DNA from 2 places in the Kineococcus aurantiacus genome. Region 2 is predicted to be linked to the other one. Evidence: riboswitches for the same ligand, from Rfam matches in the RefSeq annotation. Region 2 holds a riboswitch; the other holds the start of a gene.
The links. Region 2 has a riboswitch for S-adenosylmethionine ahead of BJ968_RS05865 (aminotransferase class V-fold PLP-dependent enzyme). Riboswitches for the same ligand answer to the same signal wherever they lie in the genome.
Positions count from the first base shown of each region.

Region 1: linked by a shared signal. The riboswitch ahead of sfnG (dimethylsulfone monooxygenase SfnG) and the one ahead of BJ968_RS05865 (aminotransferase class V-fold PLP-dependent enzyme) in region 2 are both predicted to bind S-adenosylmethionine.

Region 1 covers NZ_JACCBB010000001.1:1,522,185-1,526,375, forward strand. Annotated here, with positions in the region: gene idi (isopentenyl-diphosphate Delta-isomerase) at 1-402, opposite strand, end outside; gene BJ968_RS07300 (N-acetylmuramoyl-L-alanine amidase) at 422-1,216, opposite strand; gene sfnG (dimethylsulfone monooxygenase SfnG) at 1,271-2,416, opposite strand; SAM riboswitch class I at 2,428-2,510, opposite strand; SAM riboswitch class IV at 2,649-2,758, shown strand; gene BJ968_RS07310 (ATP-binding cassette domain-containing protein) at 2,908-3,912, shown strand; gene BJ968_RS07315 (methionine ABC transporter permease) at 3,909-4,191, shown strand, end outside.
Region 2 covers NZ_JACCBB010000001.1:1,224,143-1,228,333, forward strand. Annotated here, with positions in the region: gene metE (5-methyltetrahydropteroyltriglutamate--homocysteine S-methyltransferase) at 1-749, opposite strand, end outside; gene BJ968_RS05860 (methylenetetrahydrofolate reductase) at 746-1,714, opposite strand; SAM riboswitch class I at 1,776-1,867, opposite strand; SAM riboswitch class IV at 2,005-2,118, shown strand; gene BJ968_RS05865 (aminotransferase class V-fold PLP-dependent enzyme) at 2,172-3,512, shown strand; SAM riboswitch class IV at 3,523-3,632, shown strand; gene BJ968_RS05870 (LLM class flavin-dependent oxidoreductase) at 3,629-4,191, shown strand, end outside.

The DNA of each region.
Region 1 (4,191 bases), 300 kb from region 2:
CCCGTCCAGCCGCGCCGAGAAGACCGGGCAGATCTCGTTCTCCACGGTCCCGTCGTGCATGACCGCGCGGTAGCGGAACATCGGCAGCTGCGGCTCCACGGCCGTGACGGGCGTCCCCAGCTCCTGCACGGCGCGCCGGGCGACGGCCTCGGCCGGCTCCTCCCCCGGGCCGGGGTGGCCGCAGAACGAGTTCGTCCACACCCCCGGCCAGGTGCGCTTCACCGCGGCGCGGCGGGTCAGCAGCGTGCGGCCGGCGTCGTCGAAGACCCAGCAGGAGAACGCCAGGTGCAGCGGGGTGCTGGTGTGGTGCACGTCGGCCTTGGGCGCGGTGCCGCACGGGGTGCCGTCGTCGGTCAGGAGCACGACGAGTTCCACGGCGGGGTCTGCGGGCGCGAGGGTCACCCCCGCACCGTAAGCGCTCCTAGGGGGTGTTGCGCGCGAGGAACGCCGTGACCCCGTCGGCGACCCCCTGCGCGGCGCGCTGGCGCCAGGCCGGGTCGGTCATCAGCGCGGCCTCCCCGGCGTTGCGCATGTTGCCCGACTCCAGCAGGACCGACGGGGTCCGCGCGAGGTTGAGGCCGGCGAGGTCGGTGCGGCGCGTCAGGCCCGGCTCGACGAGGTCGCCCAGGTAGGTGGCCCGCGGCAGGCCCGTCGCCGCGCCGAACGCCGCCAGCAGGTCCCGCGCGGCCACGTCGGAGGCGTCCAGGACCGCGGCGTTCCCGCCGTCGGGCGCGGGCCCGGGTTCGACGACGTGGTAGCCGGTGGCGGTCGTGGGGGCACCGTCGGCGTGGATCGAGACCGCCAGGGCCGCGCCGGCGTCGTTGGCGAGGGCCGCGCGGGCGTCGACGCAGGGCCCGACGCCGGTGTCGTCGGTGCGGGTCAGCACGACCGTGACGCCGCCGGCGCGCAGCAGGTCCGCGACGCGCAGGGCGACGTCGAAGGCGTACGCGTGCTCGGGGTACCCGTCGTCGGTGGCGGTCCCGGTGGTGTTGCAGGGCTTCTCGAAGCCGCCCGCGGGGACGGGCGCGGCGATCTGCTCCGGGTGCGCGGCGTTGCCGCCGTTGTGCCCCGGGTCCAGGACGACCACGGGGGCCGGCGGGACGGGCGCCGCGGCGGGCGCGGCGCCGCTGACCGGGGGCGCGGCGGGTGCGGCCGGCGCGGGCCCGGAGCAGGCGCACAGCGCCGCCACGAGGAGGAGGACCGGGAGCCGCCGCACAGCCCCAGCCTGCCACGGGCGGGCGGGGGGTGCGTGGTGGCTCCCGGCGCGGGGTCAGGCCGGGACGGGCGTGGTCGCCGCGGCGACGGCCGCGTCGAGCTCGGCGCCCAGCTGCAGGTCCTCCCCCGCCGCCAGCCGCGCCTCGAGCTCGCGCACGCGCGGGATGACGAGCTCCCCGAACGCCTCGACCTCCTCCTTGACGTGCAGGAAACCCAGCAGCAGCAGGTCGACGCCGACGAGGCGGTAGGCCAGCACGCGCCGGGCGACCTCGTCGGGGGTCCCCACCAGGCCGGTGCGGAAACCGTCGTTGTACTGCACGAGGTCGCGGAACTCGCTGTCCGCCCACATGCCCTTGCCGTCCTTCGTCGCGTTCCCGGCCTCCTGCACGGCCGCCCCGAAACCCTCGACCTTGACGCGGTCGGCCTTGGCGATGATCTCCTCCAGGACGGCCTCGGCCTCGGCGCGGGTGTCGCGCACGACCGCGAAACCGTTGATCCCGAACCGGATCGACCGGCCGTTCAGCGCGGCCTGGGCCGAGACCTCGCGCACACCGGCGGCGGCGTCGGCGATCGACTTGCCGTTCATGAAGTACCAGTCCGAGACCCGCCCCGCCATGGCCTGCGCCGCAGTGGAGTTCCCGCCCTGGAACAGCTCCGGGGCGACCTTCGGCTGGGGACGGAACGTGATGTCGGAGGCGTTGAAGAACTCCCCGGACTGGCTGTAGCCGTCCTCGCTCCACACCCCGCGCAGCAGCTCGATGAACTCCTCGGACTGCCGGTACCGGTCGTCGTGCTCGTGCCAGGTGACGCCGAGCTGCGTCGCCTCGTTCTTGAACCACCCCGAGACGACGTTCAGCGCCAGGCGGTCGTTGGTCAGTTCCTGCGCGGTCGCCGCGAACTTGGCGAGCACCCCGGGGTGCCAGAAGAACGGGTGCACCGCGGCGATGACCTTGAGCCGCTCGGTGGCCAGCAGCAGCGCCAGGGAGAACGACGTGGACTCGTGCTGAGCGTCGGCGCCGTAGGAGGCGAGGTAGCGCACCTGCGTCAGGGCGTACTCGAAACCGACGCGCTCGGCGGCGCGGGCCACCTCGACGTTGTAGGCGGGGTCGTGGCTGGTCCGCTGCTCGATGGTGGAGACGACCAGGCCCCCCGAGACGTTGGGGACCCAGTAGGCGAACTTCAGGGGCTCGTGCAGGGACATCGGTGTGCCGTCCTCCATCGGTCCTGGCGGTAGCACCCCCGTGGGGTTGCTGCGGCGTCGTCGAGCCAGGTCTCTCAGCCGCTCTGGATGGGATCACCGCAGCGTACCCCGCCGCGGACGGCCCGTGCAGCCGAACGTTCCGGTACCCGGCCCCGACCGGTTGGGGGACAACGGTTGTCGGAGACGCCGAAGCGCTTGACGCCGTCGGCGCGGACCTGTCATGGTCGAGACAGGTCATGAGCGCCAGCGTCAAGCCCCGGCTCGCTGGCCGGCAACCCTGATCCGTCGTGGGGTGCTCCGGGTGAGGACCAGGTCCACGGGAGGCGTGGGCAAGGACGACCCGGGAGACCGACGTGACGAAGGCCTGTCGCCGCTCGCGCTGAGCACGCCCCGACCCTCCCCCGTGAGGACCCCCGCACCGAGCCGCAGCTGCGCGCCCGGTCGCTCCCGCACGCCCCGACGAGCTCATCGACGCCGCCCCGGAGGACGACGTGATCGAACTGCGCCACCTCACCAAGACGTACGGCGACCCGCCGCACGCCACCACCGTCCTGGACCACCTCGACCTGACCGTCCCCGCCGGCAGCATCACGGCCGTCGTGGGCCCCAGCGGCGCCGGCAAGAGCACCCTCGCCCAGTGCGTGACGCTGCTGACGCGACCCACGTCCGGGTCGGTCGTCGTCGCCGGTCAGGACCTCACCGACCTGCGCGGGGACCGCCTGCGCGCGGCCCGCCGCCGCATCGGCACGATCTTCCAGTCCGACGGGCTGCAGACCCGCCGCACCGCCGCGCAGAACGTGGAGCTGCCGCTGCGCTACCTCGGCGTCGTGCCCCGCGACCGCCGCCGCCGCGTCGCGGAGCTGCTCGAGCGCGTCGGCCTCGCCGGTCACGCCGACCGCTACCCGCACGAGCTGTCCGGCGGGCAGCGCCAGCGCGTCGGCATCGCGCGCGCCCTGGCGCTGCGGCCCACCGTCCTGCTCTCGGACGAGGCGACGTCCGGGCTGGACCCGGAGGCGACCGCGTCGATCACGGCGCTGCTGCGGGAACTGCGCGACGACCTCGGCCTGGCCATCCTGTTCATCACCCACGAGATGGACACCGTCGTCGACGTCGCCGACGCCGTCGCCCGCCTCGACCACGGCCGGATCGTGGAGTCGGCCCCGCTGCTGGACGTCCTGCGCGACCCCGGTTCCCCCGTCGGGGCGGCGCTGCTGCCCCGGCGGCCCGTCAACGCCGCCACCGGGCTCGTCGTGTGGGACGTGCACTACCGCGGCGACGGGGTCCCCGCGGACTGGCTGACCAGCTCGGCGCGCGAGCTCGGCCACGACCTGGCCCTGCTCGGCGCCTCCGTGGGCACCGTCGCCGGGACCACCGTCGGCCACGCCACCCTCGGGGTGCCGCGCTCGGTCGACCCGGCCGACCTGCGCACCGCCCTCACCCGCCGCGGCCTGCACGCGCAGGTCGCCCCCGCCGACCGTGAACTGGACCTCGTGTGATCCCCTCCGCGTCCCCCCTGGCGCTGCCCGCGGCGTCCGGTCTCGACACCCCGCTGGACGAGATCCCCGCCCTCATCGCCCCCGCCCTGCTCGACACCCTGCTCATGGTCGGGATCGTCATGACGATCGTCGTCCTGCTCGGGGTCCCGATCGGGGTCCTGGTCCACAACCTGGCCCCTGGCGGGCTGCTGGAGAACCGCGTCGCGCACACCGCGCTGAGCTGGGTCGTCAGCACCGGCCGATCGCTGCCGTTCCTCGTCCTCATGGCGGCGCTCGTGC
Region 2 (4,191 bases):
GCCAGGCCCGTGAGGCGCGCGTAGGCCGCCCGCACGAGGTCGTCGAGCCCGTCGACACCGGCGGTGGCGGAGTCGCTGACCAGACCGGGTTCGTCCAGCTGGACCCACTCGGCACCGGCCGCGGCGTACGCGGCCAGCAGGTCCTCGTAGGCGCCGAGGAGGTCGTCGAGCCGCGAGAGGGGGGCGAACCCCTCGGGGCTGCCGTCGGCGGCCTTGGCCAGCAGCAGGAACGTCACGGGGCCCACGACGACGGGACGGGTGAGGAAACCGTCGGCGAGGGCCTCGGAGAACTCGCGCACGCCCCGGTCGTCGGCGAACCGGAACGCGGTGCCGGGGCCGATCTCGGGGACGAGGTAGTGGTAGTTCGTGTCGAACCACTTCGTCATCTCCAGCGGGGCCTGCGCCCCGCGCCCGCGGGCGATCGTGGAGTAGCCGGTGAGGTCGACCCTGCCGTCGGGGCCGACGACGTCGGCGAAGCGCTCCGGGACGGCCCCGACGGCGACCGCGGTGTCGAGGACCTGGTCGTAGGCGGAGAACGACGACGGGATGGACGCGTCGTGCGCCGGCAGGCCGAGGGCGTTGAGGCGGCGGACGGTGGCCGCGCGGACGGCGGCGAGCCGCTCCTCGGTGGTGGCCAGGTCGGCCTTGCCGGACCACAGGGCCTCCAGGGCCTTCTTGGTCTCGCGGTCGGGACCGATCCGGGGGTAGCCCAGGATCGTCGCGGTCCAGGCGGGGGTGGTCTGGCTCATCGGGTGCTTCCTCCTGCTGCGGCGGTCGCCTCCACGGCGGCGGCGGGTCGGGGGTGGGTCGCGGGTCGGGTCAGGTCGAGGTGGTCGAGCAGGTCCAGCGCGGGGGCGGCCGCGTTGAACGTGTACAGGTGCAGGCCGGGCGCGCCGGCCTCGAGCAGGCCGTGCGCCAGTCCCGAGGTGAACGCGGTGGCGGCCCGGCGGCGGGTCGGGGCGTCGTCGGTGTCCAGGGCCGCGAGCAGCCCCCGCGGGGCCCGGACGCCGGTGAGCTCGCCGATCCGCTCCAGGCGCCGTGGGTCGTCGGAGACCGCGACGCCGGGCAGCAGCGGGATGGTGATCCCGGCCGCGCGGGCCCGGCGGACGAACGCGGCGTACTCCTGCGCGGAGAACGTCACCTGGCAGATCGCGAACCGCGCCCCGGCGTCCTGCTTGGCGCGCAGGACGGCGAGCTCGTGGTGGTCCCTGGCCCGCGGGAAGGCGGCCACGGCCAGGCTGAGCGGTCCCTCGTCGAGGGGGCGGGAACCGCCGCGCAGCGCCAGCCGACGCCTGTCGGCCACCTGCAGCAGTTCCACGAGGTCCCGGGCGGTGGCCACGCCGTCGGGGTGCGGCGTCCAGTCCGGGACACCGGCCGGCGGGTCCCCCCGCAGCGCCAGGACGTTGCGGACGCCGGCGTCGAGGAACTCGGTGGCCAGTTCCACGACCTGCCGGCGCGAGGAACCCACGCACGTCAGGTGGGCCATGGCCGGGACCGCCGAGGTGGTCAGGACGTGCGCCAGCAGGTCCCGGCTGGGACCGCGGGTCGCTCCCGCCGCGCCGAAGGTGACGGACACGAAGTCGGGGTTGCTCCCCAGGAGGTCGGACAGCCTGCGCCACAACGAGTCGCGGCCGGTCTCCGAGCGCGGGGGGAAGAGTTCGAAACTGAGCGTGGGCCGCCCCGCGGCGCCGGCGACGAGGGGCGCGAGCGTCATCGCACGGGTCCCGGACCCGGGGCCGGGGAGGGGACGACGACATCGGTGGTGCGCATCACGAACTCCATCGACCTGGCGTTAGCACCCTCGCCCGGGCTCGGGGGGTTGCTGCGGCGTCGTCGAGCCAGGACTCTCAGCCGCTCTGGATGGTGTTCTTCGAATGTAGACCGACCGCGACGCCGTCCACAAGTGGTTCCCCCGGACGGCCCCCCGGCGGGCGGCGCTCCCGGGACCGGGCCGCGACGCACCGACCTTGATTCCCGGCGCCCGCACGTGGCAATCTCCCCCCAGGTCATGAGCGCCAGCGACAAGCCCCGGCTCGCTGGCCGGCAACCCTCCTCCGCGGTGGGGTGCCCCGGGTGACGACCTGGCCGGTTCCGACGTGGTTCCGGCAAGCGCGGACCTCGCCGGGGCGATCCCGGTCCTCCCGGCAGGGTCCACTGTCCCGAGGAGCCCCGTGACGACGAGCACCCTGTCCCCCACCCGCCCCGCCTGTCGCACGGTGCCGCCGCTGCTGCCCGTCGTCGGCGCCGACACCCCGGTCCCGCTGGCCACCGGGGGCACCACCACCTACGCCAACCTCGACAACGCGGCGAGCGCCCCGGCGCTGGCGGCGGTGGCGGACCGGGTCGCGCAGGTGCTGCCGCACTACGCCAGCGTCCACCGCGGCGCCGGCTACCTCTCGCAGGTGTCCACCGCCCTGTTCGAGCAGGCCCGCGAGCAGGTGGGCCGCTTCCTGGGGGCCCGCGAGGACGACGTCGTGGTCTTCACGCGCAGCACGACGGACGCCCTGGACCTGCTGTCCCGGGCCGTCCCCGCCGGCGCGCGGGTGCTGGTCGCGGACGTCGAGCACCACGCGAACCTGCTGCCCTGGCAGCGCTCGGCCCGCACCACGGTGGTCCGCGGCGGCGCCGACGCCGAGGAGACCACGGCCCTGCTGGAGGCGGAGCTGGCCACCGGGCAGTACGCCCTGCTGGCCGTCGCCGGCGCGTCCAACGTCACCGGGGAGGTGCTGCCGCTGCGCCGGCTGGCCCGGGCCGCGCACGCCGCCGGGGCCCGCCTCGCCGTCGACGGGGCCCAGCTGCTGCCGCACCGGCGCGTCGACGTCGCCCGCGACGGGATCGACTGGATCGCGCTGTCCGGGCACAAGCTGTACGCCCCGTTCGGGGCGGGGGCCCTGGTGGGGCGCCGGGACTGGCTGGACGCCGCCGAGCCCTACCTCGCCGGTGGCGGGGCCACGCTCGACGTCAGCCACGACGCGGTGCGGTGGGCGACCGGCCCGGACCGGCACGAGGCGGGTTCCCCGAACGTGGTCGGCGCGGTGGCGCTGGCGCAGGCGTGCACGACGCTGGCGGCCCTGCCCGCAGGGGCCCTGGAGGCCCACGAGGCGGCGCTGCGCGCGCAGCTCGTCACCGGCCTGAGCGCGCTGGAGGGCGTGCGGGTCGTGCGCCCGCACCCGGCCGACGCCGTGGGGGTCGTGACGTTCACCGTGCCCGGCCGCCCGGTGTCGGAGGTGGCGGCGTACCTGTCGGCCGAGCACGGCGTCGGGGTGCGCGACGGCAGGTTCTGCGCGCACCGCTTCGCGAACTCCCTGGGGCTGGTGGAGGGCGGGTTGCGCGCCTCCACGGGCGTCGGGACGAGCTCGGCCGACGTGGAGCGGCTGCTGGCCGCGCTGGAGCAGTTCCTCACCACGGGCTCGGCGCTGGAGTACGGGGTCGTCGAGGGCCGCTGGGGTCCGCTCACCGACGCCCGCCCGGCGCCGGAGTCCTTCCTCGACCCCGTCCCGGAACTGGGCTAGCCTGCCCGCAGGTCACGAGAACCAGCGACAAGCCCTGGCTAGCTGGTCGGCAACCCTCCCCGCGGTGGGGTGCCCCAGGTGACGACCCGGCCGGAGGGAACCCTCCGGCAAGCGCGATGACCCGCCGGACGCCTGCGAGTCGTCCCGACTCCAGGAGGAGACCCGTGCCCGAAACCCTTCACCTGTCCGCCGCCCTCGAGTCGACCGGCTGGCACCCGGCGTCCTGGCGGGAACCCGGCTCCCGGGCCGGGGAGCTGTTCACCGCGCGGTTCTGGGCCGACACGGTCGCCGAAGCCGAGCGCGGCCTGTTCGACCTGGTGACCGTCGAGGATTCCTTCGGCCTGCAGGGCAGCGGCTTCGGCCCGCCCGACGACCGCACCGACCGGGTCGCCGGCCGGCTCGACGCGCTGCTGGTCGCGGCCCGGCTCGCCCTGGTGACCGAGGCGATCGGGCTGGTCCCGACCGTCTCGACGACGCACACCGAACCGTTCCACGTCTCCAAGGGCCTGGCCACGCTGGACCACGTGAGCTCGGGCCGGGGCGGGTGGCGGGCCCAGGTCGCCGCCCGGGCGCACGAGGCGGAGCTGTTCGGCCGGCGCTCGATCCCGGCGGTCACCCGCGAGACGCTGCAGGACCCCGCGGTCGTCGCCGTCGTCGAGGACCTGTTCGCCGAGGCCCG